DNA from 4 places in the Pseudomonas sp. LB3P14 genome. Region 3 is predicted to be linked to each of the others. Evidence: predicted binding sites of a transcription regulator. Region 3 holds the regulator's gene; each other region holds the start of a gene.
What was found. Region 3 encodes sigma-54, which starts transcription at its own class of promoters, with help from an activator protein. Its sites were predicted from a motif close to ANTGGCATNNANNTTGCTNT; they were not measured.
Positions count from the first base shown of each region.

Region 1: ACYZT5_RS34005 (circularly permuted type 2 ATP-grasp protein) is a predicted target of sigma-54. The motif match lies at 1,062-1,081, and genes of this name have one in related genera.
Region 2: ACYZT5_RS32890 (flagellar hook-length control protein FliK) is a predicted target of sigma-54. The motif match lies at 1,272-1,291, and genes of this name have one in related genera.
Region 4: flgB (flagellar basal body rod protein FlgB) is a predicted target of sigma-54. The motif match lies at 1,300-1,319, and genes of this name have one in related genera.

Region 1 covers NZ_CM142714.1:7,392,724-7,394,924, reverse strand. The annotation lists gene ACYZT5_RS34005 (circularly permuted type 2 ATP-grasp protein) at 1-1,030, opposite strand, end outside; gene ACYZT5_RS34000 (ribonuclease E inhibitor RraB) at 1,432-1,773, opposite strand; gene ACYZT5_RS33995 (hypothetical protein) at 1,988-2,201, opposite strand, start outside.
Region 2 covers NZ_CM142714.1:7,163,229-7,165,429, forward strand. The annotation lists gene ACYZT5_RS32880 (ATP-binding SpoIIE family protein phosphatase) at 1-856, shown strand, start outside; gene ACYZT5_RS32885 (Hpt domain-containing protein) at 887-1,234, shown strand; gene ACYZT5_RS32890 (flagellar hook-length control protein FliK) at 1,340-2,201, shown strand, end outside.
Region 3 covers NZ_CM142714.1:4,269,653-4,271,853, forward strand. The annotation lists gene ACYZT5_RS19750 (RNA polymerase factor sigma-54) at 121-1,614, shown strand; gene hpf (ribosome hibernation-promoting factor, HPF/YfiA family) at 1,689-1,997, shown strand; gene ptsN (PTS IIA-like nitrogen regulatory protein PtsN) at 2,010-2,201, shown strand, end outside.
Region 4 covers NZ_CM142714.1:3,620,414-3,622,614, forward strand. The annotation lists gene flgD (flagellar hook assembly protein FlgD) at 1-388, opposite strand, end outside; gene flgC (flagellar basal body rod protein FlgC) at 404-847, opposite strand; gene flgB (flagellar basal body rod protein FlgB) at 851-1,258, opposite strand; gene cheR (protein-glutamate O-methyltransferase CheR) at 1,617-2,201, opposite strand, start outside.

The DNA of each region.
Region 1 (2,201 bases), 3.1 Mb from region 3:
ACTGCCACGTCGGCACGTTCTTCAGAATCGGCTCTTCATCCAGGTAGAAACGGATCATGTCCGTGACGAATGGATACACCGACTTGTCGTCCGCGACCCCGGTACCGATGGCATTCGCCAGCACGACGTTGCCGGAGCGGTACGACGACAGCAGCCCTGGAACGCCGAGCATCGAGTCCGGGTTGAACGCCAGCGGATCGAGGAACGCATCGTCGAGGCGACGGTAGATCACGTCGACGGCTTTCGGCCCGTCCGTGGTGCGCATGAACACCTTATCGTCACGCACGAACAAGTCCGCGCCTTCCACCAGTTCAACGCCCATTTCCCGAGCCAGGAATGCATGCTCGAAAAACGCGCTGTTGAAACGACCCGGCGTCAGCACCACCACGCTCGGGTTATCGATCGGGCTGGAGCTTTTCAGGGTGTCGAGCAACAGGTTCGGATAATGGTCGATGGGGGCAATGCGCTGGGCCGCGAACAACTCGGGGAACAATCGCATCATCATCTTGCGGTCTTCGAGCATGTAGCTGACGCCGCTCGGTGTACGAAGATTGTCTTCGAGCACGTAGTACGTGCCGTCGCCATCGCGCACCAGATCGACACCGGAGATGTGGGAATAGATATCGCGGTGCAGATCGAGCCCTTGCATCGCCAACTGGTATTGCTCGTTGGCCAGCACTTGTTCGGCCGGGATGATGCCGGCCTTGATGATGCGCTGCTCGTGATAGAGGTCGGCGAGGAACATGTTCAACGCCTTGACCCGCTGAATGCAGCCGCGCTCGACGACTCGCCATTCACTGGCGGGGATGCTGCGGGGGATGGTGTCGAAGGGAATCAGGCGCTCTGTCCCTTGCTCATCACCATAGAGGGTGAACGTAATCCCGGCGCGATGAAACAACAGATCGGCCTCGCGTCGCCGTTGTGCCAAAAGCTCGTCAGGCGTTTCGGCCAGCCAACGGGCAAACTCCCGATAATGCGGGCGGACTTGGCCGCCGGCATCGTACATCTCATCAAAATAGGTGCGGATCATGCCGTACTCCTTGTCACCCGGACATCTGGGCTTCGCAAAGCCCGTGCCATCGGCATAAACGCTTTGATATCAATCAGTTGGATAATCACGCTGCACGCACCGCACCAATCCTGTGCGGTAAATACCCCCACCTGATCGCCCCCGCTTCATTGCGAAGCAATGTTGTCGCTATCACCAGCATAGCCAGAGTTGATTTCACTGCTCGGGAGTCGATGCGGATAATCCGCGCATTTGCTGGAAAACCTCTCGAAATTCCCTTTGGCCGCCTGTTTAGGCGGCTCTTTTTGCGTTTTTGAAACGTTATGAATCAAAAACACGATCTTTTGCCTTTTCAAACCGCGAAAACGAAAACGGCCAACCCTGAGGTCAGCCGTTGCTGAGTGTTGTGACTGTTCATAACGTTATGCGAGTAGCCCTCGTACCTCCTGCTTGACGCCCCATCCTTCGATGATGCCGCCCAAAGGCTCGACCACCGCCTCGAAATCCTGCTCAAAGTCGCCGATGCCGTCATAGGTGGCGTACATCACTTTGCTCAGTTCCAGGTACCACGCGCCGTCGTCGCGCACACTGATTTGTGCATTCAAGGATTCACCACAGTAATGCCCTGCCGCCCTGCGCGCCCGCTCCTCGTCCGGGAAAATGGCGTAGAACTCGATGGGATGGAATCGTGAAAAGTCGAAACCGCCTTCTTTCATGCGGCGCAACACCTTGCTGCTGATGTCTTCTTGATAGGCTGTGCTCATGAAACGTCCCCCTCAGACTGATGGATAGACTTTCCGTATTCCCGGCACTCGCAACCGAATGGGGCGAGCGATGCGGCAATAACATTGCCGGTGGGAAGCAAGCATGTAGCTGACAAGACCAGACCTTAGCGATCCGTTCGCTGATCTCGTTTGCAGAGTAGCCCCAAGATAGAGCCGCTGCCAAGGCCTGGTTGTGAAGGTGACAAGGTGAGTGTCAGACGGGAGTAATGCCGAGGATTTCAATGCTGCACTGGTTTTTCAGACTTTTGACAGTCGGATCATCGGCGCGCCCTTCCAGATCGTTGAGGTCCAGTTCGGCAGCCACAGGCAGACGCCGGGCGCGTATGAGTTTCGCGGCTTGCTCGTTGTTTGGGCATTCATCGCTCTCGAACACCTCGTCAACTTGTTCACCGTGATCATCAACGAAA
Region 2 (2,201 bases), 2.9 Mb from region 3:
CAGTGGTGAGCGCACGGCGCTGACGGCTCGGCATTTGCCGCTCGGCGTACTGAGCCCGCAATCGTTTAATGACCGCACCGAGGTGTTTCCGATGGCGGTCGGGGATCGGGTTTTCCTGTTGTCCGATGGGGTGATCGATACCTGCGATGCCAACGAACAGTTGTTTGGTGTGGAGCGATTGCAGCAGGTGTTTGCGGCCAATCGTCAGCCTGATGAGTTGTTCGAAGAGATCGAGCAGGCGTTGCGGGACTTTCGCGGCGAGGCCCGCGATGACGTGAGCATGGTCGAAGTCAGTCTGCTGGACGCCGCGCAACTGAACCCGCCGGCGCTGGTGTATTCCGACAGCGGCCAGTCCTGCCCGCTGGACTGGTCAGTGAGTTTCGAGTTTCGCGCCGCCACGCTCAGACGTTTCAATCCATTGCCGTATCTTCTGCAATTGCTGCTTGAGGTCCACGGTCTGCGGGCTCAGAGCGGGGCGCTCTACAGTGTTTTGGCCGAACTGTATTCCAATGCCCTGGAGCATGGCGTGCTGGGGCTGGATTCGGCGCTCAAACGCGATGCCTCGGGTTTTACCCGTTATTATCAACAGCGCAAAACGCGCCTGGACGATTTGCAGGACGGCTTCGTGCGGGTGCATTTGCAGGTTGTCCCGAGGGGCGAGGGCGGCTGCCTGACGGTTCGGGTCGAAGACAGTGGCAAGGGTTTCGATGTCGCGCGGGTGATGGAGCGGCCCGTCGATGGTGTCCGTCTGTCGGGACGTGGCGTCAGTCTGATCCGTCAACTGGGCCACAATGCGAGTTGGTCCGACAATGGTCGAAGTGCCCGCGTGGAATTTTTCTGGGAGGCTCTGGCATAATCCACGCATTCTTGATCAAGGAGTGAGCAAGTGGCTGACACACACCTGGACCGCGACGTGCTGAACGCGTTGCAAGAGGTCATGGAGGATGAGTATCCGATGTTGCTGGATACGTTCATCGCCGATTCCGAAGAGCGTTTGTGCACCTTGCGAAACGCCGAAGATGCCGCGCTCCTCATGAATGCTGCCCATAGTTTCAAAGGCAGTAGCAGCAATATGGGCGCCATTCGCCTAGCTGAGTTGTGCAATGAGCTGGAACAACTTGCCAAGCAAAAAAGCCTCGCCGGAATTGAAAAACTGGTGGGCGAAATTGCTGGCGAATTCGCCATTGTTCGACCGCTCTATGAAGCCGAGCGCCAGCGTTCTCTTGCGGACTGAGACAACCGTCCGGCGCATTTAGCGCCTGTCACTCAAAACTGGCGCGACCCTTGCATTAATCTCCGTCAACTGTACCTACGATCCCAGTGCAGCGGAGACCGTTCCATGCCCGTTACCCCCACTATGCTGCTTCAGGCCGCCGCGCAGGCCAAGACTCAAGTCGCTTGCGCCAATACACCGGCGCTGGCCGCTGTGCCTGGGGACAAGGCGTCCAGCTTCGCTCAGGTCTACGCCAATCAAGCCCGGAACAAACCCTCTGCGGTGGGTGATGGATCGGCCAAGCCAATACGCGATAAAACGCCGGACAGCCCCGGCAAAAAGGACGTCGACAGCGACAAGTCTGCCGCCCCGGAACCGGCGGTTGCCGATAGCGGCAAATCCTTGCCCGCCGATAAACCGGCGCCGGCTGACGACAAGGCTGCCAGCGATGAAGCCCCGGATCCTGCTGAAACGGCGGTCGCCGATGCCGCGCCTGTTGACCCGGCTCTCGATCCTGCATTGATGCAGGCAGTCCAGCCGACAGCGCCAGTGCCGACGACTCCGCCAGTGGTAGCCGCCGCGCAGGTCGAAGCGCCGATCGCTGCGGCCGTTACAGCGGCGACCCTTAGCGCCGCAACCACTGACACCGATTTCGACCCCGAAGCCGATCCCCTCGACGCGCTGCCAGCCGTGCGCATGGCCATGGAGCAGAGCGGGCACGTTTCCGCTTCCAGTCAGGCTCAGCCCAAAGCGGCACCGACCTCGGCCCAGGCTCAGGCCGACGGCGAGTCGACCTCGGCGCAGAACTTTGCCGCGGGCATGGCGAGCATGCTCGACGTGCAAGCCGACAAGGACAGCACCGGCCAGGGCGGCGACAAGGCCTTCAGCGGTCTTATCGATGACGGTCTCAAGGACCTGAAGTCCGCGAGCAGCGATACCCGGGTCGACGACTTTGCCAACCGTCTGGCAGCGCTGACCCAGGCGGCCA
Region 3 (2,201 bases):
GTTACAGCGCTCTAGGCAAACACTTCAGTTTCAGGCATATAATTTGCTTATGTTTGGCGCCCCGGCGCCCTGTAGTGGATGGCGCATGTGCGCCGGCGAATAAGGTGTTAAGCCCCTGCCATGAAACCATCGCTAGTCTTGAGAATGGGCCAGCAGCTGACGATGACACCGCAGCTGCAACAGGCCATCCGCCTGCTCCAATTGTCGACCCTGGACCTGCAACAGGAAATCCAGGAGGCCCTGGAGTCCAATCCGATGCTCGAACGCCAGGAAGAAGGCGACGACTTCGATAATGCCGACCCCTTGGCCGACAAAGCGGAACAGCAACCCAACGCCGATGTTTCGGAACCCTCTTACCAGGAAACCGCCCCGACGGTGGACAACCTCGAGGAAGGTGACTGGAACGAGCGCATTCCCAACGAACTGCCCGTCGATACCGCGTGGGAAGACGTCTACCAGACCAGCGCCAGCAGCCTGCCGAGCAACGATGACGACGAGTGGGATTTCACCACCCGTACATCGGCCGGCGAAAGCCTGCAAAGCCATCTGTTGTGGCAACTGAACCTGGCACCGATGTCCGACACTGATCGCCTGATTGCCGTGACCCTGATCGACTGCATCAACAATCAGGGCTACCTGGACGAAACCCTCGAGGAGATTCTCGAAGCCTTCGATCCGGAGCTGGACATCGAACTGGACGAAATCGAAGCCGTCCTGCACCGCATCCAGCAATTCGAACCCGCTGGCATCGGCGCCCGTAACCTGGGCGAATGCCTGCTGCTGCAATTGCGTCAGTTGTCCGCCAAGACCCCTTGGCTGGTCGAGGCCAAACGCCTGGTCACCGATTATATCGACCTGCTCGGCAGCCGTGATTACAGCCAGCTGATGCGTCGCATGAAGCTCAAGGAAGATGAGCTGCGCCAAGTGATTGAACTGGTCCAGAGCCTCAACCCGCGCCCAGGCTCGCAGATCGAGTCCAGCGAAGCCGAATACGTCGTTCCCGACGTGATCGTACGCAAGGACAACGAGCGCTGGTTGGTGGAACTGAACCAGGAATCCGTGCCGCGACTGCGGGTCAATGCTCAATACGCCGGTTTCGTGCGCCGCGCCGACACCAGCGCCGACAACACCTTCATGCGCAATCAGTTGCAAGAGGCCCGCTGGTTTATCAAGAGCCTGCAAAGCCGCAACGAAACCCTGATGAAAGTAGCCACTCAGATCGTCGAGCATCAGCGCGGCTTTCTTGAATACGGCGACGAAGCCATGAAACCGCTGGTCCTGCATGACATCGCCGAAGCGGTGGGCATGCACGAGTCGACGATTTCACGGGTGACCACGCAGAAATTCATGCATACCCCACGGGGCATATATGAACTGAAATACTTTTTCTCCAGTCACGTCAGCACCTCTGAGGGCGGTGAATGCTCGTCTACGGCGATCCGCGCGATCATCAAAAAACTGGTTGCCGCGGAAAATCAGAAAAAGCCGTTGAGTGACAGCAAGATCGCTGGTTTACTGGAGGCACAAGGCATTCAGGTGGCTCGCCGCACCGTCGCCAAGTACCGCGAATCCCTCGGGATCGCGCCTTCGAGCGAACGCAAGCGGTTGATGTAGAGCCACGCCACAGCGTTCCAGTGGCAGGCATTTCTGCCTGCCGCTTTATGCACTGGCAACGAAGGAGAAGCTGTATGCAAGTCAACATCAGTGGACACCAACTGGAAGTGACCGAACCTCTTCGCACCTACATCGGCGAAAAACTCGAACGATTAGAGAGGCATTTCGACAAGATCACCAACGTGCAAGTCACGATGACGGTCGAAAAGCTCAAGCAGAAAATCGAAGCCACGCTGCATATTCCCGGCAATGAAGTGGTCGCAAACGCGGAGCATACTGATATGTACGCGGCGATCGACGCACTGACCGACAAGCTGGATAAACAACTCAAAAAGCATAAGGAAAAGACCCAAAGCCTCCTCCAGGGCGCGACCGGTCGTTAACACTCCCAACCCATGATCCGACTTGAAAGCATCCTGACCCCCGGCCGTTCCCTCGTGAACGTGCCGGGCGGCAGTAAAAAGAAAGCCCTCGAGCAAATTGCCAACCTTATCCACCGCGAAGTGCCGGATCTGGCGATGCAGGATGTCTTCGAGAGTCTGGTCGCCCGTGAAAAACTCGGTTCCACCGGTTTTGGTAACGGCATC
Region 4 (2,201 bases), 650 kb from region 3:
CGTTCATGCTCTTGGAGGTATCGACCACCGCTTTGCTGCCCGGCGCGATAACCGAACGCCCCACCAGCGACGAGGCCTGGAGTGCCTGGGACGAGTTGTAGTTGCTGGCCAGGCCGCTCACGGTGTCGTTGAGCGTGGTAATACCTTCCAGACTACTGAACTGCGCCAACTGGGCGACGAACGCGCCGTTGTCCTGCGGTTCCAGCGGGTTCTGGTTTTTCAGTTGCGTCACCAGCAACTGCAGGAACGCGTCCTTGCCCAGGGATTTGCTGCCCGTGGCGCTGTTGGTGGCAGATGCCAGGCCGTCAGTCGTGGTGGTGGTCTTGATCGAGGAGTTGGCCAGGATGTCGTTGAGGCTCAAACCACTGGTGGTATCGGTAACACTCATCTGAGTCGCCCCTTATCACTGACCGAGGGTCAGGACCTTCTGCATCATGGTCTTGGCGGTGTTCATCATTTCGGCGTTGGTCTGGAACGAACGGCTCGCGGAAATCATGTCAGCCATTTCTTCCACCACGTTGACGTTCGGGTAGTAGACGTAGCCCTTGGCGTCGGCCGCAGGATGGTTCGGCTCGTAGCGCGCCTCAAGGTTGCTCTGGTCTTCGACCACGCCCAGCACTTGCACGCCTTGACCGGCCGCGTCCTGGTTCTGGAACAGCGAATCGCTGCCGCCGCTCTGGCCGCCCTGGAACATGGTGGCGAATACCGGGTGCCGTGCACGGTAGGTCTGGTCGATGCTCGACGAGACGGTCTCGGCGTTGGCGATGTTACTGGCGACGGTGTTCAAGCGAGTGGTCTGGGCACTCATGCCGCTACCGGCAATGTTGAAAACACTGGATAGAGACATGGCTTACTCTCCGCGCAGGGCTGATACCAGCCCTTTGAATTTGCTGTTGAGCAGGGTGAAGCTGGCCTGGAAGCCGACCGCGTTTTCCGCGTAGTTCGACTGTTCGAGCTGGGCGTCCACGGTGTTCTGGTCGATCGACGGTTGCATCGGCGTGCGATACAGCAGCGACTCGTCACCATTACCCAGGCCTTCGGCTTCGATATGACGGCTGTTGGTCATGTTCAAGGCGAAAGTGCCGCTCTTGGTCTTCTCGTTTTGCTCGGCGAGCACTTTCGAGAAGTCCAGATCCCGAGCCTTGTAGTTCGGGGTGTCGGCGTTGGCGATGTTGTTGGCCAGGACTTCGGCACGCTGAGCGCGCAAGCCCAGGGCTTGTTCGTGGATACCGAGCGCTTTATCGAAGCTGATGCTCATGTCGGAAACCTTCGGGTGACCTGATTTTTCGTAACATGGACATAGCAAGCGTCGTGCCAATTAAAAAAAGGCCGTAAACCGGGGCTTTGCGGGCAGTGGCAACGCGGCAATGCCAGAAAAGCGGCAACCGATTTCCGCCGCCTGCCGCTTTTCTGCCGCTTTCCCACGGCACCACCGAGCAATTGTAGGAGCGAGGCTTGCCCGCGAAAGCGGTGTGTCAGACAACATCATTATTGACTGTCCCACCGCCTTCGCGGGCAAGCCTCGCTCCTACAGGTAATGCGGCGGGATGAGAAATCATCCGGCACAAAAAAAACGGGAGCCCCTGAGGACTCCCGTTTTTTATACCGTCAACGAATCACTTCGCCTGGTAAATGATCCCCGGGCTGCACTGGACCATCTGGTAATGATCCGGCAAACCGTTCAGCGCCTCGGAAGCACCGAGGAACAGATAACCGCCAGGCTTCAACGTGCTGTGAATGCGCAACAGGATGTCCTTCTTCACCTCGGCGGAGAAGTAGATCAGCACGTTGCGGCAGAACACGATGTCGAACTTGCCGAGGCTCGCGTAGCTGTCCAGCAGGTTGAACGAGCGAAACTCCACCCGGCTCTTGATCGGTGCCTTGATTGCCCAGCGCCCCGGTCCTTTCGGGTCGAAGTAACGCTGAAGGCGCTCGGGCGACAGACCACGGCCGATGGCCAGGCTGTCGTACTCGCCGGTCTTGCAGTTGGTCAGCATGGTGCCGGACAGGTCGGTGGCAACGATTTGCACGCCCATCTTCAACTGGCCCATGTTCACGCGCTCGAACTCATCGATCGACATCGACAGCGAATACGGTTCCTGACCCGACGAACACGCCGCCGACCAGATCCGCAGACGCTGGCCAGGGGCGGCCTTGATCGCTGCGGGCAGCACCTTGTTCTTCAAGACTTCAAACGGATA